Regions from separate parts of the Paenibacillus sp. JT22N1 genome, predicted to be linked through region 1. Evidence: a T-box and tRNA genes for the amino acid it is inferred to sense, from the RefSeq annotation. Region 1 holds a T-box; the other holds one or more tRNA genes.
What was found. A T-box is a leader RNA that pairs with one kind of tRNA and senses whether it is charged. The one in region 1 lies ahead of AC58UU_RS15560 (valine--tRNA ligase), so its partner is inferred to be a tRNA-Val.
Positions count from the first base shown of each region.

Region 2: it encodes a tRNA-Val, which carries the amino acid that the T-box ahead of AC58UU_RS15560 (valine--tRNA ligase) is inferred to sense. The anticodon was not compared.

Region 1 covers NZ_JCAUAW010000007.1:112,825-124,895, forward strand. The annotation lists gene AC58UU_RS15540 (N-acetylmuramoyl-L-alanine amidase) at 1-720, shown strand, start outside; gene AC58UU_RS15545 (SPOR domain-containing protein) at 770-2,119, opposite strand; gene murC (UDP-N-acetylmuramate--L-alanine ligase) at 2,280-3,668, opposite strand; gene AC58UU_RS15555 (bifunctional folylpolyglutamate synthase/dihydrofolate synthase) at 3,676-5,052, opposite strand; gene AC58UU_RS15560 (valine--tRNA ligase) at 5,123-7,792, opposite strand; T-box leader at 7,892-8,144, opposite strand; gene AC58UU_RS15565 (matrixin family metalloprotease) at 8,276-9,103, opposite strand; gene AC58UU_RS15570 (LysM peptidoglycan-binding domain-containing protein) at 9,267-10,286, opposite strand; gene AC58UU_RS15575 (RluA family pseudouridine synthase) at 10,404-11,291, opposite strand; gene AC58UU_RS15580 (phosphodiester glycosidase family protein) at 11,575-12,071, shown strand, end outside.
Region 2 covers NZ_JCAUAW010000003.1:292,471-304,541, forward strand. The annotation lists gene AC58UU_RS07725 (DUF2304 domain-containing protein) at 1-267, opposite strand, end outside; gene AC58UU_RS07730 (glycosyltransferase family 2 protein) at 274-972, opposite strand; gene AC58UU_RS07735 (hypothetical protein) at 1,515-1,742, opposite strand; gene AC58UU_RS07740 (hypothetical protein) at 1,871-2,350, opposite strand; gene AC58UU_RS07745 (superoxide dismutase family protein) at 2,372-2,923, opposite strand; gene AC58UU_RS07750 (hypothetical protein) at 3,092-3,418, opposite strand; gene AC58UU_RS07755 (hypothetical protein) at 3,731-3,886, shown strand; gene AC58UU_RS07760 (alpha/beta-type small acid-soluble spore protein) at 4,043-4,252, shown strand; gene AC58UU_RS07765 (hypothetical protein) at 4,440-4,739, shown strand; gene AC58UU_RS07770 (hypothetical protein) at 4,849-5,043, opposite strand; tRNA gene AC58UU_RS07775 (tRNA-Val) at 5,406-5,478, shown strand; gene AC58UU_RS07780 (phosphoesterase) at 5,682-6,194, opposite strand; gene AC58UU_RS07785 (Na+/H+ antiporter NhaC family protein) at 6,187-7,548, opposite strand; gene AC58UU_RS07790 (alpha/beta hydrolase family protein) at 7,552-8,385, opposite strand; gene AC58UU_RS07795 (hypothetical protein) at 8,553-9,689, shown strand; gene AC58UU_RS07800 (stalk domain-containing protein) at 9,740-10,513, opposite strand; gene AC58UU_RS07805 (DUF1906 domain-containing protein) at 10,595-11,341, opposite strand; gene AC58UU_RS07810 (DUF2277 domain-containing protein) at 11,494-11,772, opposite strand; gene xylB (xylulokinase) at 11,904-12,071, opposite strand, start outside.

The DNA of each region.
Region 1 (12,071 bases):
CCGAGTATTCTCGTAGAAACCGCTTTTCTCAGCCAAACAAGTGACGCAGCTTTGCTTGCAAGCGATTCGGTCAGGTCTAAAATGGCTGCGGGCATTACAAATGGTATTGCCGCTTATACGCCCCCCCTTTTTACAGATTCACTTGGTCATTGGGCCAGAGAAGCGATTATTCGGATGAAAAATAAAGGGATCATTGAAGGTATTGCTAATCGGTATGAACCGGAACGTGCTTTAACAAGAGCAGAATTTCTCACTTTAATGGACCGGGTATTTACGTTCAGCAAGTTGAAGGCCGTCTGTGAGCCGAGCAATACTGTGACATCCATCGTTTACGGCTGCCAAGCTACCGCTGAGCAAAGTTACAAAGACCTGCCCTCTTCTCATTGGGCAAGCCCTGTATTTGCCAAGGCCAAAAACTTAAACCTCCTGCAGGGCTACTCTGATGGAACGATTCGACCTAATCAATCGATTACGAGAGGTGAAGTCGCTTTTCTCTTCGATCGTCTTTTACAAATGTCGTCTTCCACAACGAATAACATGCCTGCTGCAGCATCATCCGCATCATTCAACGATGTACCTGAGACATTATGGAGTGCTAAGGCCATTTATGTGCTAAGAAATAAGGGCATTATTGATGGTATAACGGATACCGCGTTTAAACCTAGTCAAACCATTACCCGTGCAGAGATTGCTGCCATGCTCAATCGCTATTACAAATAAAAAGCAGTGTGTCCAAACTCCTTAGAGTTTTGGGCACACTGCTTTTTCATTAGGATACGCTTATTTTCTTAAGCAGCTCTCTCTGAGCAATAATGTACTGCATCATGGACGATTGAGCTTGCCATAGCATAGCCGCGGAAGGACTCTTCTTGTACTCTTCCATCGATTGAACCGCACTGTTGATCGATGTGGTCATTTTTTGCACGAATGGCTTCGTGTCATCACCTAACCCCTCGCCCAGCGAGGCCGACAATGTCGTAAGCAGTTGATGGGAAGAACGAATCGATTGCAGCGACGTTTCAGCAAGCGGGGTTGGCTTCGTCTCGGCCAAATGAACAAGCGCTAATCCATTTATCGTATTCACTAGTTTATCACCTTCGGCAATGAAGGTTGGAACCGACTCCGGTCTCGAGCCGCTCCAACGAATGCCTGTGGCCGCTGGAATATCCACATTTTTCATATAAACCTCAATGGTTTTATCTGTTGTTTGCAGTTGTTCTCTTAATGCGAGAGCGTCATCTCGGTTTTTGGCAAATCCGACGAATACGGTCAGCTTATCTGTCGTGTCAAGCGCAGTGGCTAACCCTTTCTTCTTCAGAGTATCTTGGATAACTTGAGCTGACTGTAAGGTACTAAACACACCATTTTGAAGGAATGTATACGATTTCGCAGGAATTTGAACCGCTGTGACAGCCGATGCAGCAGCCGGAATAGCAGCCGCTTGATCTGTAGTCGTTTTAGTTGCTCCAGTTGGTGCTTTCGATGGGGCTGCTGCTTGTACATTGGGCGAAGGAACTGTTATCGTATTTTTAATCGATGCCGTATCTTTGGTATCACGGTCGCTTGAAAACATGGAGAGAACAAAGAAACCAAACGCAATACCTGTTACCACTGCTCCTGCCACTGATGTTGCAATTCGAATCCAAGGTGTACTCGTTGATTTCGCGTATCTGGCACCTGTTCCCGGTTCCTTATATGGTTCCTTAGACGTCCAGGACGACCACTCATCGCGATGTCTGTCAGAAGTAGGCTCATCTCTCTCTGTTGACGGATTTCTAACAGCTGGATTCTCACGGGCTGCCTGTGACTCACGAATGATGCGTTCCACTCGCTCACCTTCCGTTTCAATCTGACTATTCCAGCTTCCAAAGTCCGTCGTGAATGTATTTAAAGCATGAGGTTCAAATAAATGTTCGACTTGCTCCCTCTCCGCTTGATGATAAGGAGTAACCTCATCCGACGTATGACGGTCAATCGTAGAATCTATAACCTTAAATTCTTCCTGATAGAGTGGTATCACTTTCTCCTCTTGATCGGGTACTCGCGATGCTCTACGGGTTGATTCCGACTTTTCTTGTGGATCGAAACGGTAGGTGATTCTTGCTTTATTCTTGTTCATCTCTCAATCACTCCTCGTAAAATTTATTTGGAAACGGGCATAGCGCCGCGTCGTCTTGTCCAAATCTTCTGTTACTAGATTATGATTGAGAGAACCCCATTATGTTTCTTTCAGCAAAAAAAGACCGCCTCCAGCCATTTGGCTTGCAGCGATCTTTCTTCTAACTAGTCGGTTCGTACTTCTTACGCAGCGATTTCGCTAAACCGTCAGCTGCTTTCCAGATGTCGCCCGCTCCCATGGTTAACACCAAGTCACCAGGCTGCACATGCTGAATCAAATAAGTGAGTACCTCATCTCGAGTTGCAATATGCTGAACATTCGGGTTGCTGTTACTACGGATCAAATCAACCAGTTTGGCTGAATCTATTCCCTCAATTCGCTGCTCGCCGGCAGGTGAGTAAATATCAGTGATAATAACCTCATCAGCTTCATCGAATGAGCGGCTGAACTGTTCAAATAAATAATAGGTTCGCGTATAACGTTGCGGTTGGAATACAGCTATGATGCGTTTGCCTGTTGCTTTTGCTGCGGAAATGGTTGCTTGAATCTCTGTAGGATGATGCGCGTAGTCATCTATGACCAACATGTTCGCAACTTCTCCCAGCACTTGGAACCTACGCTTTGCACCGCGGAATTCCTGAATAGCTTCTGCAATTTTCTCGAAAGCAAGCCCTGCTTCCAAACAGGTGATAAGCGTCGCTAGTGCATTATATACGTTGTGTTTACCTGGTACGGACAAGCTAACCTGTCCGAGTGACGCCCCTTTGAACTGTACATTAAACGTAACCTTACGGTCGCCTAATGTAATATCGGTTGCGACATAATCAGCCTCAGTATCTATGCCATACGTAATAACTTCGCTTTGAATATGCGGAATCATTTCACGTAAGAACGCATCATCATGACAAACAATAGCTCTCCCTCCTGGTCTAACTTGACTGAGGAATTGCTTGTAAGCTTTCTTCAAATTCTCGAAATCACCATTGTAATTCTCCAAGTGATCCGCTTCGATATTGTTCACAAGTGCGAGGGTTGGGTGATATTGAAGGAAGGTTCCATCACTCTCGTCCGCTTCTGCCACGACGAATTCGCCCTTGCCAGCTTTGGCATTACTGCCAACATTCATGATCTCGCCGCCGATGATATAGGTCGGATCTATTCCACAAATCTCCATGACTAAAGCAATCATTGATGATGTTGTTGTTTTGCCGTGGGCTCCAGCTACGGCGATGCCTTTGCGTTCATTCATGAGCCGAGCAAGCATTTGTGAGCGATGAATAATCGGAATGTTCAATTGTTCCGCAGCTTGCATTTCTACATTGTCTTTGGCCAAAGCGGTTGAATACACAACCAAATCAGCCCCCGACACATTCCTAGCTTCATGTCCGATGAAAACTTGAGCACCCTTCGCTTTCAGCTTTTCTGTAAGCTCTTGCTGTGCCAGATCGGAACCAGATATCCGGTATCCCATTTCCAGCATGACTTTGGCAATGGCACTCATGCCGTATCCGCCGATGCCTATAAAATGTACGTGTTCTGCTTGACTCACGCCGTTCTCACCATCCTTTTTCAGAATCGGTTTGATAGGTAATCCAAGAACGAACATCAGAGATTAAATACAGCGTGCCGGATACGACCGCCAGATCATCCTGCTCAGTTCTACTTGTTAGTGTTTCTAAGGCTCGCTTCCAATCCCGCTCGATAATGATATCTACTTCACGGTTCATCTCTCGCAGAAGTTCTCTTGCAATCTCAGCGAGCATAGAAGCGTCGCCTTTTTTATGAAAATCGGGTTCCGTAATAATAAGAGTATCCACCAATGGTAGTATATGCCTTAAGTAGCCTGTATGATTCTTCGTCGAGAGCATTCCTACCATCATATGAAGCTTATGATAAGTATATACACTTTGAAGCGCGGCGGCCAGCGTTGCGGCCCCTTCTGGGTTGTGAGCGCCATCTAGTAATATACGAGGCTCGCTCGAAACCATCTCAAGCCTGCCCGGCCAACGTGTCTCCTTGAGTCCCTTGAACAGATCTTCATCATCTACGATGCAGGCATAATATTGACGAAGAACTTCAAGCGTCATTACGGCCACAGCTGCGTTCTTCAATTGGTGCTCTCCGTTTAACGTAATCGGCACACCATTAATATTTCGAAACGGCCCGCTAAAATCAAATGTTTGGCTATCTAGCTCACTTGTTACATTCGTGAAATTGAATTGTCCACCAAGTGAGTAGAGTGTTGCTTTTTTGGACTTGGCTGTTTGATCGATCACACTCCAAACCTCATGAGGCTCAACAGCGGTAATGATAGGTACACCTGCTTTAATAATACCCGCTTTGTCTGCTGCTACTAATTCGAGTGTATCCCCCAAGATTTCCATATGGTCATGGCCTACATTTGTGATAATGGTTACGACGGGATTCACAATATTCGTGCTATCCAGCCTTCCCCCGAGACCTGTTTCCCATACTACGTAATCGGGATATGCCACTTTGCCAAAATGCATAATCGCAAGCGCAGTCGAAATTTCAAACATTGTCGGAGGTCCGATCTCAGTCTCTGCAATCTCGTCAACGATTGGCTTCATTTCATTCACCAGTCTGAGCAGCACGTCGTCCGGAATATCGGCTCCGTTCACTTGAATACGATTCGTATACTTCTCCAAATAAGGAGAGGTGAATGTACCCACGTCATATCCGCAAGCCTGCAACACAGACGATAGATAGGCACATGTAGAGCCTTTACCATTCGTTCCAGCCACATGAATGAACTTCAGTCTACGTTCGGGGTGACCTAGTTTCTCCATTAACATCTGCATTCGTTGAAGTCCCGGTTTCATACCGAGCTTCTCCATTCGGCCGACAATCCAGGCAATGGCTTCTTGCGCGGTCTGGAATTCAGCCGAAGGGGTGTCTTTGATTTTATCCATCGATCTCATCCTCATTTACTATATGAATCAGCTTGTTTTCGTAACTAGGCATTCGTTTGATTTACCACAATTATCCCTTTAACTCCGCCAATCGAGCGATCACTTTGTCTCGCTTATCGGCATAATCAGCAAGCTTTGCCTTTTCTTCCTCGATAACCTTGGCTGGCGCCTTGGCAACAAAGCCCTCATTACCCAGTTTCTTCTCGATACGCTCTACTTCACCGTGCAAAGATTGTAATTCTTTATCCAAGCGCGTGAGCTCTTGCGCAATGTCGATAAGACCAGCCAGCGGCAAGTAAAGCTCAGCTCCTGTAATGATAGCCGTCATAGCTTTCTCCGGAGCTGCCATCTCTGCGTCGATTTGGAGCAGGGATGTGTTACAGAAACGCTTCAGGTATTCTTCATTGCTGCGGAGAATACTCAGCGTTTCGCTGCTAGCCGGCTTTACAAGAAGTTCAACTTTCTTACTCATTGGCACATTCACTTCGGAACGAATATTACGAACGGAACGAATAACGTCCATCAAGAGTTCCATCTCACGAACAGCGTCAGGCGATTCGAAAGACTCATTCTCTACTGGCCAAGATGCGAGCGTAATGGTCTCACCCACATGCGGCAGATGCTGCCAAATCTCTTCCGAAATGAACGGCATGAACGGATGAATCAAACGTTGTGTATGATCAAGAACGTAAGCAAGAACGGACTGCGTTTTACTCTTAGCAGCTGCATCTGCCCCATATAAGCTTAATTTACTAAACTCAATGTACCAATCACAGAGATCATCCCAGATGAAATTATACAGCAAGCGGCCAGTTTCGCCGAATTCATAACTGTCTATTAGACGCGTCACGTCACGAACGGTTTCATTCAGGCGGTGCAGAATCCAGCGGTCTGCCGTACCCAGTTGACCCGTTAGATCAATATCTGCTGCGTTTACACCTTCGAGATTCATTAAAGCAAAGCGAGATGCATTCCAGATCTTATTCGCAAAATTGCGCGCCTGCTCTACACGTTCCCAACGGAAACGTAGATCTTGCCCTGGTGTGCTGCTCGTCGAAATCATATAGCGCATAGCATCAGCGCCGTATTTCTCGATTACTTCAAGCGGATCGACTCCATTACCAAGGGATTTTGACATTTTGCGGCCTTCGGAATCCCGTACAAGACCATGCATCAATACATCTTTAAACGGAATTTGCTGCGTAAATTCCAGCCCCGTAAAGATCATGCGAGATACCCAGAAATAAATGATATCATAGCCCGTTACAAGCACATTCGTCGGGTAGAAACGCTTCAAATCCTCTGTTTCATTAGGCCAGCCCAATGTTGAAAAAGGCCACAATGCCGAGCTGAACCATGTATCTAGTACGTCATTGTCTTGATTCAAATTCGTGCTTTGGCAATGAGAACAAGCCGTAGCGTCCTCACGTGTTACCGTGATTTGGCCACAATCTGCACAGTGCCATGCTGGAATCCTATGTCCCCACCACAATTGACGAGAAATACACCAGTCACGAACATTTTCAATCCAGTTCAAGTACGTTTTCTCGAAGCGATCCGGTACGAAATTAACGCCATTACCTGATTTTTGCGTATCAATCGCTTTCTCAGCAAGCGGCTGCATTTTCACGAACCATTGTGTTGACAAATAAGGCTCGATAACCGCACCACTGCGTTCACTGTGACCCACTTGATGGACATGCTCTTCAATTTTAATAAGAACACCTTGCTCCTTCAAATCCGCCACGATTTGCTTGCGGCAATCAAAGCGATCTTGCCCTTGATACGGCCCCGCATTCGCGTTCATCGTACCAGTTTCATCCATAACAAGAATTTGCGGCAGGTCATGACGCTTCCCGACTTCGAAATCGTTCGGGTCATGCGCAGGTGTAATTTTAACAGCGCCACTTCCGAACTCTTTTTCAACATACTCATCCGCAATGATTGGAATCTCGCGATTCACGATCGGGAGAAGCAGCATTTTGCCGATGAGATGCTGATAGCGCTCATCCTTCGGATGAACAGCAACCGCTGTATCGCCAAGCATCGTCTCAGGACGTGTTGTGGCAACAACGATTGAACCTGTTCCATCTGTCGTTTTGTATTCTAAGTGATAGAGGGCACCTTGCACCTCTTTGTATTCTACTTCAATGTCAGATAGCGCTGTACGAGCCGCTGGATCCCAGTTAATAATATAATTCCCGCGATAGATGAGTCCTTTCTCATAAAGACTTACGAATACTTCACGAACCGCTTGTGATAAGCCCTCATCCAAGGTGAATCGCTCACGCGAATAGTCCAGCGAGAATCCCATTTTGGCCCATTGCTCACGAATTGTATTCGCATATAGCTCCTTCCACTCCCACACCTTCTCCAAGAACTTCTCGCGTCCAAGATCATAGCGTGATTGTCCTTGCTCCCGGAGCTTTTGCTCTACCCTAGTTTGGGTAGCAATACCCGCGTGGTCAGATCCAGGCAGCCAAAGTGCATCATAACCCTGCATCCGTTTGGTACGAATTAAAATATCCTGTAGTGTAAAATCAAGCGCATGCCCGATATGCAGCATTCCCGTAACGTTCGGAGGTGGAATCACAATGGTGTAGGTTTCTGCATCAGGACGAGTGCCCGCTTTGAAAAATTCATTTTTAATCCAGTAATCATACCACTTGCGCTCAGCTTCTTTAGGATCGTACGTAGTAGGCATTTGCAATTGTTCTTTGGTCTCATTAGCTTCGGTCATAGGATTACCTCCATTACTATTATCTCTGTTAAACAGGCTTATAAGGCCTGTAAGTCATCTCACATTGGCGTCCATTCAAACAAAAAAAGCCCTCCGCCCGCAAAGGACGAAAGGCTTGCTTCCGTGGTACCACCTTCATTCCGCGCAGCTTCAAAAGAAGCGCGTGGCTCTCAAACAGATAACGGCTGCGGCCGGCGAATGCTAATGCTGCTCACCGCATAAACGGGCGCATACAATCACACTCACAACTCCAGGGCGACTTCGTTCGGTTGCTTCCTATGGAACCTTTCAGCGCTACCAGTTCCACTCTCTGAAGGGCTTACCGCCTACTACTCCCTATCAACGTTTCCAATATTACTCAAAATGGTTTACATCATATGATATCGAACATTTGAAATAGAGTCAATATATCATTCCAGTATTACCGTTTATGCATAAATTATGCTTGATTCTGAAAGTTGTTACGGGAGAGGGTAAGCTACATCAAGCTAACGGGTAACGGCCCTTCTTAATTACTTTTTTACCTTTCGGTATGATAAGCGATGGACTAGGTTTTCTATAGAGTGGTGCTTTACCACTCTGACCAGTTGGAAGAAGAGATCTTCTCGCTCTGGTTGGGCAAAGTTGGATTCGGGTACTCCTTCTAGCAATTATGCATTGACTGTCTGTTAGCTGAAGGGATGAAGGGAATAAAATTGGATTCATTAAATTGTTTGGATCGTTCACATGCCCCAAACCTAACACATGTCCTATTTCATGAGCAAGAGTTTGCACCGGTGCACCATTCGTAACAACAACGGCTACACCAGTAGGTGTTATAAACGGTGCACACCCTACAGCACCACCAATTAACGGTCCTTTTACATAATAAATAGCAATGTCACGCGGGAAACTGCCTGGTCGAAATGCTAACCATGCTTTAAAATACGGATGAAGATTGTCATAAGTAACACCACAAGGGAAAACCCCCGGATTAACTATGGGTCCATTCAGGCGATTAAAAACCGGTAATCCGAGAGAACTCCGAAAACGAAATGCGAAATTAATTCCACAACGGCGATAGAGATTAATCAGCGTTCTCCAATGTGTATTAAACACTTCTTGGGTTAACAATGACCCTGGCGCAACATAAACAGATAAAACCAAACAAGGAACAGTTTGTGTAGGTCTAACTTTTTTCTGAATTCCTTTTTTGGCAACTGCGCTTTGTTTCGGACTGCGTACACCACAGCGACAGTTGCTGATCTGTACACCCTGTTTCAACGAACGACTAATTTTTGCATGACGCAACTTGGCAAATTTGTCTATCATTTCGTTTTATCTCACCCTTCTCTAGCAGGATGAGATAACATATTCATAGTTACCAAGCAGTGCATGTACAACAGCCTTTGGGTAAAAAAAAGGGCCTCCTCGTATGAATAAGAGCCCCCAGCCGCTATAAGCAGCCAAAGGCTCTTGCCTATGTATCTGTTATTTATCTAGGCAGATAAATAACCTGCCCAACTGAAATTTCTTGATCACTCATACGATTCAAGAGTTGAAGCTCACGCGGGTTGAGCTGATATCGTTTGGCAATCGATTCCAACGTGTCTTCTTTTTGAACAATGCAAAGTTTTAGTTTCCTAAACTCTTGCGATCCTGTGTTGCTTTGAAGAAAGAGCCGCTTCCACTCCACAGCATCTATTCGCGTCTCTTCCGCAAGCGCAGCTTGCGCTTCTGCTTCTGCATTCCTCTTATCGGTAAGATACGAGCCTGCCTTAGAAAGAAGCGATTTAATACCGTACGGGTTGATGTCCACAGCCTCATTCGCCTTTTTGCCGAAGGCGACTTTGAGTTCTTTCTTGTCTTCCGAAACCACCGTGCTTTCTTGATGGGGTGTCACCTTTATTTCGGTTTGTTCAATCTCCACTACAACTAAACCATCGTCAGAACCAACCTCATCTTGAACGGGAGCCACATATGGAGGAGATGCAATAGACGCTGCATTCACGGGCTCTGGAATGGATGATGGTGCCGGGGGTTCCTGCAAAGGCTCCGGTTGATACGGCATAGGTGGCTCGGACCGTGGGAAGTTAACCTCATGAACGAAAGTAACTTCCTCTTCTTCCCGCCAGCTCTCCAGCGGAGCCGAAACAATTTCGACGCCTTGCAGGGAAAGCACACCTGTAACGTTCAGACTCCGCGCTGATAAAAGATCAATATCAAAATTTTCAATCTCGACCTGAATATCTTCCACACGATGAATGCGATTTAAAGGTAATGTGATTTCGACTGGAATCAGATGCTCTAGTGATCTGGGTGTATCCCTTTCTTCACTGAAATAATTGCCCGTGAGCAGCAAGTTTCCTTTCAGGATTGCCTGATCATCCAAAGTAATTACCTGAATATGAGGAAGCAATTCTACATCATTTAATTCTTGTATCCCCGCCAAATCTTCTTGCAAATGAACTCGTTCATAGATATCGAATCTTAAACCTGGTTGTTGTTCAGACACCGAATTAATCCTCCCTTCCATCAAATCCAGATGCTGGACAGCATACGGATTGTTTGGCCATTTACTTGTTTGTCTCTAAAAGTATATGGGTGGGAAGGGCTAGGCATGACTACATTTTTACATGGCTGAAACTTCTTCTAGTAAAAGCTTGAAATCTTGCGGCAGAGGAGCTTGCACGATGACCTGCTTTTGAGTAACAGGATGATCGAACAAAAGCTTCTCTCCGTGCAGGGCTTGTCGATGAAACAAACGCGATGAACCCCCATAAAGGGAATCCCCTACTAATGGGTGGCCTAAGTGACTGAGATGAACCCTAATTTGATGGGTTCTCCCTGTTTCTAACGTAAGTTCCACGAAAGCCGCTTTCTTCACTTGCTGTAAAACCCTATAATGTGTTACCGCTTGATCACCGCCAGGTGAAACTCTTCGCTTGCCTGAGATATAGCGATCTTTCCCAATAGGTTCATCTATCGATCCTTGTTTCAGTCGGAATACGCCTTCAGCTAGAGCTACATAGCGTCTATCAATTCGTTTATCACGCATTGCCTCATCAAGAAGCACATGCGCCCACTCATTTTTGGCATAAAGTACTGCTCCGGTCGTATCTTGATCTAAACGATGTATATGCCGAATCCCACAAGCCTGGCCAGTCGATTCAAAATAGAAGGCTACTGCAGAAGCCAACGTACCGCTTTGCCCTACCTCTGCTGGATGAACAGACATGCCTGCCGGTTTATTAACGACAAGGCAAAAGTCATCCTCATACAAAATATCAAGATCATAAGGCTCAGGTCTGAAAGCAGCCTTCTCTTCTGGAAACGCATGAAGTCGAATTGTGTCATCCTGAATCCGAATAAGGCCTTGAGAGGCTAGTCGAAGAAAGTACTTTCTAGGAACTGGCAGTATAGTTGCTAATTCTTCAATAGCCCCTGGTTTAAGAGGCTTCCATAACGGATTTGGAACGGGGAGCTCCAACCATTCACCTCTGCGCTTCCACTCTGTCATTTAAGTGTTTCCTTTACGAAAAGATAAATAGATTACGAGCAAAATAACTAGAAACACAAAAACAACGGCCATTAGATCTATTGGAAAATCAAAAAAGTAGTATCGTTTCATAGATTTGATTACTCCTTAAGAAATTAGGGATTATGTACACTTTATTTTAACAATTACCAATAACAATTGCATGCAAAAATATGATAATATAAGTCTTGTATTGTTTTTTTTCGACATTACTTATCAAAATATCTAATACCAAATAGAATAATAGAGCAGGAGAGGAACAACCGTGGGTAGTTCAATATTAGAGCATTTTCGGAGTTATAGTTGGCTGAAACGCACTTTTCTCGTTATAGCTGTTTGTACTTTTCTGAGTTCAAGCTTCTTATTTCTAACCCCACCTGGGGCATATATCCGCGAGTATTTGGCTAAAACGGTTATTACGACGCAGCATCGTGACTGGGCTTGGATTTTCGTTGGTGCTGAGCGAAGAGATCAGATGGTTCTCGAAATGCAAAATTTGACCGAAATCAACTCTGTTGAAAAACAAGATTTGCGGGCGGTTCAATTCAATAAAAATCGTTCTACGGAAAGTCTTGTGAAAGTCGAAGATATTTCTGGTCAGTTTTGGAAGGGCAAGAAAATGTATGTTTATGACCCACGAACGATTCGTGTCGTTGTCCCCGCAAAGCAAGGTGAAGGGGAAAGAATTACCTCCATGGTAGAGCGTACTGGCGCTGTCGCCGGCGTAAATGGCGGAGGTTTCAACGATCCAGACGGACTTGG
Region 2 (12,071 bases), on a different contig from region 1:
CTTAGAAATAACTAGTGTCAAATGCATGATAAATACAAGGGAGAATAACAATCCCACCAGAAAAAGCAACGAAGGTGCGTAGTAGATATGCATTCTGTGCGATACCTGATCCAATAAGCTCGGAAATACACTAAACAATGCCATGATAATTCCTAGTACTAGCCATAGAATTGCGTACTGCTCCTGCAGCTTTTGCCTACGAATTAGCTCTATGGAAATGAAAATAAACACCAAACAAAAAGTGATTGCCCAAACATACACATTCACGAATCATCAACTCACATTACGAATTCTTGTCATACATACAGCTAGAGATACTTTAACCATATAGTAAAGCGATTTCACAGGGGTAATGGACGATTGTCCCGCTTTCCTCGCATGCATTAAAACAGATACTTCTTTCACTCTGAATTGCTGCCGTTCTAGTAAAACTACAGCCTCTACCTCTGGATAATCCTCCGGGTAATAACTTGCAAACAGCTCAATGATGGGACGGTTTACCGCTCTAAAGCCTGATGTAGGATCAGTAAAGGTCTTACCAATCATCCAACTTATCATCCAGGTAAAAAAGAGAATCCCTAATCTTCGATTCCAAGCAGAACGATAGGCGGTCTTCACCAGAAATCGAGAGCCGATGCAGCAATCAACATTTCCAGTCAAGATTGGCTCCATGATTTGAGTCAACGCTTCTGGATCATGTTGACCATCTGCGTCGATCTGAATAGCGATATCGTAGCCATTCCTAGCTGCATAAATGTATCCCGTTTGCATAGCGCCTCCGATGCCTAGATTGACAGGTAAATCGATTACAGCCGCATGCTGTAACGCACGTGCAACCGCTGAGGTACGATCCGTGGAACCATCATTGACGATGACAATATCCATATCAGGCTGCTCTCGTTTTATCGAGGCCACCACGCCTGCTATCGTTTTTTCTTCGTTATAAGCCGGAATGATAGCAAGTGTCTTCATTAGGTCATTCCTTCCCTCCCTAAGATCATCCATTCTTAAGCATTTCTATTCCCAAGCATACCCGCTTCTCCATCTGATTAAACCAAATGGCAAGAACGCATATGGATAGGGCTCGACTTAAAGAGACAAACTAAGAGGAAAACTTTGCTTTAAGAGGAAGGATATGAATCAATCGATTATGGAAGAGAATATAAAGAAAACTGGGATTGGCTTAATCGTCGCAGAGATAGACAACTCGTATCATGGCTTGCAGTAGGTAAGCCTTCCGCAGAAGCTGTCCTAGATACCCGAATCTTGCATGAGCGTTTGCAAGCAACACTCTCCTGCTCAGTTTCGGTAGAACGGGGGTAGAATCGGGGATTATCGTTTCGGAATATTTATTAAGCAAATGTAGATCCATTAGGCTTTGGGTTGGATTATAGAGGCGCATCACTTTGGTACAGTAAAAGAAGAATAGAAAGCGTGGCAAGACCTCTATCATGAGTTAGAGTTTAACGTGAATATGCCAGGTGAAACTTGATGGCGTGGGATCCATTAAGTAATTAGGAAGTTTCAATTGATGTGTCGATAACGCTTGTACGCTCAACTTCATCTTGTTGATCTTGTTGATCTCGAAGCTCTTGCCATTGTGTGGGCTGAATTCCAAGCTGACTCATGACGTGATTAATATCGATTTCTCTCACGATTCCAACACCCCATCCAGGTTTGTCTCTTTCTTTTTGTCTACACTTTACTTTATCGGTCATTCTGCCATCTGTAAATATGGACATATTGTCGAATCGCCTAAAAAATCAATAAACCTTTCATTAAGTTCACTTAATGAATAAAGTTAGAATTCGACAAAAAAGACAAAAGAGCTGCTTCGTGCAGCCCTTTTGTCTTTTATAAATGTTTTCAACTATTGTACTTGCCCATTGGACGATGCTCTGGATGAAACAAATTCGCTAGCCCAATCTACCATACCATTCATTAAAGTCAGTATAAGATTGACCGCATCTTTCTCATTTAATGTACCATTGGACTGACTGCTAACATATTGGGACGTTTTTTGTTCTAACTTTTCAACGAGATCCTTGATTTTCAATAAATCATTGGCTAAGTCCGTTACTTGCTGACCGTTCGCGTCACCTTGACCGGCCCTTATACTTTGATTCTGATTCTGATTCTGATTTTGATCTTGACCCTGCGCCTGTTGATTAGAGTTAGAGGTTTGCTGATCACTGCTGCTATTATTAAATTGTTGCTGCCCCTGGCTTCCTTGTGAGCTTTGAGAGCTGTTAATCAGCATTTTCTTTACTTGCTCTAGCTCGATGAGCACCATATCATTTTGTTTCGTCAGTTCATCCATTTGCAGCTTGAGATCCTGTGTTTTAATCATGTTGTCAGACAGCTCCTTCCATTATTTCACAGCACCACACGCAATTCGTTTTCCCGAATTACCGGTTGGATCCGTCTTCAGATCATCTTCTTTCTCATGGATGACCAGACTAGTCCCCCCTTGTTTTAACAATGAATTCGGCTTGTCCAGAATCAGCACTACAGACTTTGTTATGGCATTGAACTTCCCATTTCCCTGTGCATCCACAACTAAATTGGGGAGATCCCCTGCATGAAAACCTTTAGGATTGTGAAAGCCATGTTCCTTCTTAAATGGATTGAAGTGGGCTCCTGCCGAATCAAAGTTAGGGGCTTCACAGACTGCTTTTTCGTGAAAGTGTAAGCCATGATTTCCTGGTGTCAGCCCGCTAACTTGGAGATCAATCTGAACGCCATCCTGAACAGCTGTTAAATGGGCAGTCCCTATAGGTTGGCCGCTCGAACCGATGAGTGAAACTTGCAGCTCTGATGGTGGTGATGCGGCTTCTGTCGTTACAGTGCTCTTCACACTTTGACAAGCGGTAAGTACTAACAACCCCAGACTAAGAGTCATGATGTTCCTAATTAATTTCATACAACAATATCCTCCCGGAAACTTGGCTTTTACATAATCTACCCTTAGGATGCACAACTGCATTACACTGTAACCCCATTAAAAGAACAATTTTTTCATAATTAGCGTTCTATAGCAAAAAGCCCGCAATCTCTCGATTGCAGACTTAAACTTCATTTTATTATCTCATTATAAGATCGTCATGAGTTTCGCAATTATTTGTAGATTCTCTAGCTTCCTCTTGTAGAAATGGAACTCAACCTTCGTATGCTCGACGGCGTCTTCCATCCGCAAAACTTGCTGCTGTAAATCTTTGGTGTATGGCCACATCTCCGCTTGCCGGTGAAGCTCGTTTTTCCCCGTAACCATTCCGTCCCCAATTACTTCACATTCTTTGGCTAGAAGCTGATGTTTTGCCCAGGCCAATTCCGATACCGCATCCACATAGATGGCTTCTGCTTGCTTAAGCAATTCCGGTACAAGTTGTAACTCCAAAATAACATCCGACCGATTCATTCGGATTCCTCCTAAGAGTTTTCGTAAGAAAACTAACTTCGTAAGCATAAGCTCAGTCTTAGCAAATCATGGACTTTTGCTGCTTCGCCTCATGTATATTCATAGAAAAAATAAAACATGCTTAATCGTGGTATCAGGCGAAAACAAAGCATTTTCTCGCAGGATACGACTTATGTTGCTATACGAATTCCACAAGGAATGACAAACTGATTAAGGTTACATTAAATCTATCAAATCCCCCACTCCCCTACTTGTTTAGCCTGCTAGAAGCAGCTAAGATGATACTATACGTACCAGAGGAGGTGACCAAAAATGAGCCAAGAGGAAGAAGTTGTATCCCAAAATGAAGAAGAAATCGCCCCAGAGTCCATCGAAGAAGTGGTGAACGAAGAGGCGTCTGAAGAAGTTGCAGAAGCTACCCAAGAAGCTGCTGCTGCGGAAGAAAGCATCGAATCCGAAGAGGAATAATCATTCTAATTATATATCCCCCCCAACCCATTGGTTGGGGGTTTATTGATGTTGGAAGGCAGTTAAAAAAATGTTAAATTTTTTTGAAATTTCGTGAATAAATAAACTGAACATTCAAATAATACTGGTGTACCAAAAAAAAGGAGATGATTATGAATGGCTAGAAACAACACTTTAGTCGTACAACAAGCAAAGGCAGCATTGGATCAACTGAAGTATGAAGTCGCTCAGGAAATTGGTGTCCCTCTCTCCCCTACTGGTTACAACGGTAATTTAGCAACACGTGATGCTGGTGCCATTGGTGGCAACATCACGAAGCGATTAGTGCAAATAGCTGAGCAACAACTTTCCAGCTTCAAACGCTAATCCTTTGATGTAGGAGCAAGCAAAAAAGACTGATTCACTCGATCCTCCTTAGAGTGAAAATCAGTCTTTTCTTTTTTTTCTTCGAAATGATCATCTATTCCTTCAATTTCCTCACCAGTTTCCACGGAAGTATTCTATTCTGAAATTAGTTCTAGTATGATTACGTTGTCCATTATCCGATAAAGGAGTGTTTACCTTGACTGAACAATATGAAATATTCCGTGATCCCTATCGCATGCTCATTCTTTTGGCCACATTAGTTAGTGAACAAAAAGGCGAAAAAGCTCTCCAATTTGACAATGTTCCGTATTTCGAGAATGATACATTTCTCATCCAGAACGAAAAGTTTGTATACAAAAAAATCCCCACCGAAATCACCTGGTTTCAATTCCTAGGAAGAGACATTGCTTGCAATAAAGATTATACCCGCGAAGAATATAACAAAATGTTCGTTGATTGCCTTGCTTCTTTATACAACATCACATAATACATATACGGAGGCTGCAAAGAGCAGCCTCTTTTTATTGCATAGAGAACATAAAAAAAACGCCATCTATCGGAATCATCCGACTAGAATAGCGCTCACTTTGAACCATTTATTTCTTTTTCACTTCTTCAACAAACACGTCACTTGCGTCACGATTACTCCCAAGTTCGAGGATCGTATATTTCTTCTCGCCAATCATGATGACATCTTCGACTTCTGGAAGCGGATCCCCTAAATATACGGTGCCCAAATATACATTACTGCTCTTTAAACGTAAATTCCATCGATGCTGTTGTTTCGTCATTTCCTTGTTCCTCCCAAGATCTACTGTCATCAAGTTACCATAAATCAAGCCAAGATGAAAGCCCTACTATCAAACAAGCTCCAAAGTATGGTACAGTAGTGTCAAGATTGTCCGGAAGGGTTGACCACTACCATGACAGCACAAGGTGTTTCAAAGGAAGAACATTCTATCCTGCTCTCCAAAAATGACGAGATATTTCACAGTTCACAGGCGAACATATCCTACATTCCTAGGTCAAAAAAGAAACGAACGACGAATCCGTTTTTCCAAAAGCTGTTCCGTTATTGGCGTAAATAAGAATTATAACCATCTGTTGACAATCGCTTAAATCCTTGGTATATTACTAATTGTCTTCAAAAAACGACTTGTTAGCTCAGCTGGGAGAGCACTATCTTGACAGGGTAGGGGTCAGTGGTTCGAGCCCACTACAGGTCATACTAAGAAAGTCCTTACATCGTAAGGGCTTTTTTTCGTTTTTCGTTACAGCACACAAAGTAACAATATCATATCACCAATCCGAATGATCGACTTAGTTTCATAATGGCTTCTTAATCTAAGGGGTGATATTAATAATCGTCTCTGCAGTTATATGAAGTTAAAGATTGACACTAGAAAAAAGGTACGATGAAACCGTACCATCACGACTGCTCCTCACTCACCACCACTGAATCTCGAATTTGTTCAAAAGAAACTGGCGTATAATCCCAATGCTCCACACTCACATTAAAGTAATGACGTCCCTCGTATTTCTGGCTGTGAATGTGGCCGTGTACGTTGACGTAGGGCATTTGTTTGTTCATATACATCGGCTCATGGGATAGGAAAAAGAAATTATTATAAATGATCGGGTACTCGCTCACTTCATCAAAGCCGACTTCAAGCCACCATGTTCTCGACCTCCCCCGATCGTGGTTACCAAGGATGAGGATTTTGTAACCATTTAGCTCCGAAACAATGGCTTTGGTTCGCTCGTTATTCAAGAAGGAAAAATCCCCTAGATGAAATACTTTGTCTTCTTTGCTAACAACAGCGTTCCATTTGGCAATCATAGTCTCGGTCATTTCGTCTGCATCGGCGAAAGGCCGAGCTTCGAAATCAATAATGGATGAATGACCAAAGTGATGGTCCGAAATAAAATAGGTATTAGCCATCGAATCCCACTCCTCTTCTACTACTTAAACTTCCACTTTTTCTCCACCATAAAGACCACAGTAAAGTACATACAGGCAAAGCCCAAAGAAACGGCGCATAGCCAACATACGCTAGCACGGGTATACCTACTATTGTTCCACAGACGATGGCAAGCATGTTCCACGGAATCATCGCAGCTAGAATGAGGCTTGAATCAGCCACAACTCGTGCAAGTTGACTGCGAGGAAATCTCTCTTCCCAAAAAGGCAGTAAACTCCGCCCCGTCATCATAATAGGCAATGTTTGCGTACAAGAAACAAGGCCAAGCCCTAAGCCAAACAGGGATGTTCGTACAGTCGCTGAAAGGAGTGAAACAGACGTCTCCCCTAGCAGCTTTTGCATATACGTCTCTAGGATACGATACTTTTCTAAAATGCCACTATAAGCACCTGCGAGTGCGATAAGAGCAATCAGTTCGATCATGTTAGAAAGACCTTTGGTTTGCAGCGATTCAAAAATGCTAGATTGGTAGCCGAACCACATATCGTGCAACCATTCATTCCATGTCATTTGTTGCAAGCTCATGCCAATTACGATCGCACAAGCAGTCGACAAGAGGAAGCCATTTCTTGTTTTGAACCTTAATAGGATTGAAATCAATAAAACAAGTACTGGCAGCAAAAGCCACAAGCTGTACCTAAAATCCGAAGCAAACTGCTGATTGTGTAGGGTGATGTCACTCTGATGCCATTCTCCACCAAAATCGCAAACTAAGAAAAACCCAAGCGCCACACCTAGCGCACCTATTGTTGTAGGTAGTAAGGCTTTAAAAAGGACCTGCATGGAAACGCCTGTTGAAGAAGCCACAAGTCTGTTCGCACTGGAAAATGGTGAAGTCCGATCGCCAACGAACGCACCCGACACGAGTGCACCAGCAACCATAGGAAGGGGGATTTGCAGCAGCAGCCCCAGACCAATTAATGGGATACCCACAGAACTTAGCGTTCCCGTGGAGGTACCCAGCACCATTGAGATGCAAACGGAAAGTACAAATGAAAATGTTAGAAAAAAACTAGGATCAACTATACTAAGGCCCAAATCAATCATAAATGGGATCGTACCGCTCATTGTCCATGTAGGGATAACCACTCCCACTAGGGCAAGAATCCAAATGACCTCTTTGGTGTGTTTGACACCTTCCCACATACTTTTCAAGATGCCCCGAAATGTTGTTCCCGCTCTCCAAATGAGGGCCCCCAAGGTCAAAAGCCCCAATGAAAATCCAATCACTAAAGGAATATGTAAAAAATATGCGACAGCAAGCCCTATAATCGTTATCGTGATAACTGCACTAAGTTGTCTAATCGTTAACATCGTTTAGGCTAACATCCCTTGAATCGTTCGTTTGGTTTCACGAATTGCTTCCTTCAGAGGCTTCGTCTCCCCTTGATACGGATGAACAGAACCAAAGGTATGGTTGCCCTCAGGAATTCTAATCCATGCAGTGGCGGCATTTTGCTCAACAAGCCTCTTTGAACCTCGGATTCCTCTCTCTCCATCTTCCGTCCCCTGAATAAGGGCGATTGGGAATTTAGCACCGCTAATCCTACCCATAATATTGAAGCGCTCACGATTATGCTCCATATCTTCTAAGATTTCGAGGTCTAGCGGCATGTTTTGCTTCGTGCGACCGTTCAACGTGTACGTTCTCCCTGTTGCCCGCATCTCCGCTTTATTTTCCTCCGTAAATAAATCAACATTCGCAATCCCGTTCCAACTAATCACACCGGCAACGTGTTCAGAATGATCAAGCGCATAGATTAAGCACACAGCCGCCCCCCTGCTATGGCCTAAAAGAAGAATGGGTTTCTGGTTGGCTGAACCTTCACGGTTACGAATATCATTCACAACTGCATGCAAATCTTCTAAATCTTTGGAATAGGTGTCTCGAGCAAACTTCTCAAGCTCCGTGAACTCAAGTAAGTCAGCGCCCACGCCGTTGTGAGAAAAATTGATCGAAATCACATCAACCTCTTCGGCTAACGCTTGCGCTACATGCGGGAACATCCCCCAATCCTTGAAGCCTTTATACCCGTGACAAATAATTAAAGTCCCTCTGGCCGGCTGTGATGCTGCCTCGTAAAAGTCCCCTCTCACAACACGATCTGTCTCTATACATAGTTCAAACGGTTTACCCGCGCTTGGTTTCATTCGTATTACCTTCCTTTCCAAATCGTGTTCTAAACGCTGCATACTTCTGTTATTTTATCACAAATCTAAATAGGACAGCATAAGCAGGACTACTGTTCATAAATTTAAGACATTTTGTAAAAACTTGATTATGTGCTTATAAAACTGAATGAGGAGGAAGCTAACCTATGCATCCATTCCGAGCAAACAGCTTGCTCCGAAAGCTGTTTTGCACGCTGTTGTTTACAACCCTATTAACAGCTGCAACAAGTATCAACACACAGGCTCACGGCAGTATGCCACAGTTTGAAGAAACCTCGAGTTCTGGGAAATTCCAGCTGGTCGTTAAAGTTTCACCTCATGCTGCTTATCAAACTGAAGCTATATTTGTAGATAAAAAATTACAACGAGAGCTAGATAATGGAGGTGCAGGTGCGCCATTCGTCGACCCCCTTCCCCCGGATACAACCCTTTCCTTTGACAAAAAAGGTGTGCAACAACGCTATGGTGTCACTCCGAATGGTGAAGTGGTCGATCTATCGGCGGGACTTACGATAAACATATCAAGTACCGCTCAAGAAACGCTGCGTTCACAAGTTCAAGTAGTTAGAGCCAGGCATTATGGCGAAATACTTCCCTGGGAGGAGGCGAGTGAAGTCCTTCCCAAATACAGCAAATTCACGATCGTAGACGTGGAGAGTGGTCTCAGCTTTGAGGGGCAGCGCCGCGCGGGCTCCCATCATGCGGATGTACAGCCGCTGACCAAATCCGACTCCGCGACGCTCAAAACCATCTACGGCGGCGCTTGGAGCTGGGACCGCAAAGCGGTCCTCGTGAAGCTGAACGGCCGCACGCTGGCCGGGTCCATGCACGGCATGCCGCATGGTGGGGATGGTATACCGGGAAATGACTTCAACGGTCATTTCTGTATTCACTTCCTCGGGAGCGTGACCCACGGCTCCCGCTCCGTTGACCCGGCACACCAGGTCATGGTGCACCGAGCCGCAGGCTTGCTGACGGAATACATCAGCAAGCTCTCGCCCTGGGCGCTGATCGACGTGTGGATCAGCGCGGCGAACCAAGGTGACCTGCAGCTGCTGCAGGTCACCACAGGGCAAGAGCAGGCGCTGCATGTGCGAAGCATGCGCCGCCTGTCCAAGTTCCCGGAGCGGGACGTGTCCCAGCTCCTGCAGCTCGACACCGCGGTTAACGTTTCGGCTACGCCGGTACGTGCTTCCGCGGTTGCGAACAAGCGTGTGCTCTTTCACCTTGAAAGAGCTTCGCTGGGTGAGCGCTGGTACATCCGCAGCGCTGTCATTCAATAAAAAAAGCCCGGCATCTCAGAGCTAGTCGAGAGATGCCGGGCTTTTGATGTTTATTTCACAGTAATTTTACCCTTCATGAAATTCTTATGAGGCTCACAGAAGTATGTATACTCACCTGGCTTAGCAAACGTAACACTTTCCGATTCACCCATCGCCAGAAGCGCTGTTTGGAAACTGCCATCATCAGCGACAGCATTGTGTTTCACTTTATCCTTATTCGTAAAGATAACAGTGGAACCTGCTTCAACTGTGATATCCCCTTCTTTGAAAGCAAAGCCCTCAATATTCACATAATATGTTTTTGCTACCTCTTGTCCGGATCCCGAAGTCCCTCCGCTAACGAGATTAACCGTCCGCGTTGTTTCATCATACAAGACCTTAATCCCGAACACTTCAGCCAAAAAGCGGGAGTGAACGAAGGTTGAACTGTTAATTAACTGAGCAGGACCGACCATGGAAACTTTGGAGCCGTCTACATTGGCTTCAGAGGATCCGATCATGAGCTTAACCGTTTTTGCGTCCTTCTTTACAGTTACCGTTTGTGTAGCGGCATCATAACCTACTTCTGATCCAATGCCTTCTGCAAAGGCACGGTACGGTACAAACAAGGAGTTATCAATCAGGTAGGACTCATCGAGCTGCAAGGGTTTACCATTCAAAGTTAGCTTCATATCGGATTTTACCTGCTGTTGTACCGTTGCTTTCATACTCATATCAGCCGCCATACTATCATGTCCAGGTTCATGTTCATTAGCCGAAACCGATAAGATGCTTGTAGTCAGCAAACCGAAACCCAGTACAACCGCGAATAAACTTTTTTTCATATTAAAAATCCTCCTTTGAATTTGTACATCTACTCTATAGAGTAAACGTATCAACGGAGGATTCGGTTTACTTTCGGGCGATTATTGATCCGGTTGACCCGAAACTATGCGCAGCTCATTGGCAAGTCGATGAAATTCTTCCCTGGCAGCAGTGGATGACGTCGCCTCATATCCAGCCGAAAGGAATGGTATAATCACATTGGCATCTTTAGGAGACAGAGGATACGACACAGGGGGATCAGGTGGTGCTATCGTATTCCACCAACCTTCATTTCCATACGAGTCATCGTAATCCACGCCAATCCCATGCTCAACTACATCGTTTAAGTATTGATAAATGTTTATGAAATCAGCCTTTTCACCACCACTCCAAGCATACGTTTGCCAAAAATGAGAGCAAGCTCCAGCGTTCCGGACGGCTTCCATCACGGTATAAGAACCATATACACCTGTCGTATACTCGGGTGTCGCCTCACTTGCTGCTCGGATATAGTCAATAATGGTTGGCATTTGGGCACTTGAGGTATCAAAATCTACAGCAAAGTAAATACAGCTGCCAGGTGGTTGGCCTAGATTATGAGCGACCTGTACAGCTGTTGCCCCATCAGCCAAACCAGCACTTCGTCCACCGAGAGCTCGGTTGGCGGTTGTTTCGAAAACTGATACAATTTGGAGTGCTGCTTCGCTGATCGTCTCCGCTTCACTTATGGTTAACGCCTTGTAACCACTCGGAACGAGATATCTGGCCACAAACAAGTAGCCATCATTGACGAAAGCAGCGGCGGTTTGTGCCGTTAAAGGCGTTGAACAATCAAAACCTTTGGTCACTTTCTATCACCTATTTTCTACTAGTTTCATACAGGATATGCGTAACAAGGCTTGAGCGCTACAAGGACAAGTTGAAAGCCTCTCCAGGTAAACACAAAAAAGGCTCTTTCTCCTTAAAGAAAGAACCCGCAATTACTTCATCTAAGATGTCATTAATCTTCTTTTGTTCCAAATCTTTTTGCATTCCTAGCACGCGCACGTTCGATTTCAACCTCACGATTACGAGGCTCAGCATTGGTTACCAACGAGTCAAACAGATTCCGGGCAACTAAACTAACATCCTTGACAGCTTGATTGAATGCCGCCTCATTCGCCTTCGAAGGCTCAGTAAAGCCCGAGATCTTTCTTACAAATTGCAGCGAGGCCGCCTGAATTTCATCATCGGTAGCCAAAGGGTCGAAATTGAAGAGTGTCTTAATATTTCGGCACATAGCTTTCTCCTTTTGATATCGTTATTAAATTAATTTTACAATAACATACGAGAATAAGCACACTATCCATTCTTAATAGCAATTAACCGTCGCACCTGGCGCATTTTATTAGAAAGAACTTATTTTCTGCACTATTGGCTTGAATGAGTAGTATTAGTATTGGTTAAACCACTCATTCTTTTGAACAATTCCTTATTGCATTGATATAACTCTCTAAAGATAGGGTAATTCTCTTCATAGACGGATCTATTCTTCAAAATAGGCGTAATCGGTCTCTCGGCTTGCTTCACCACGATTTC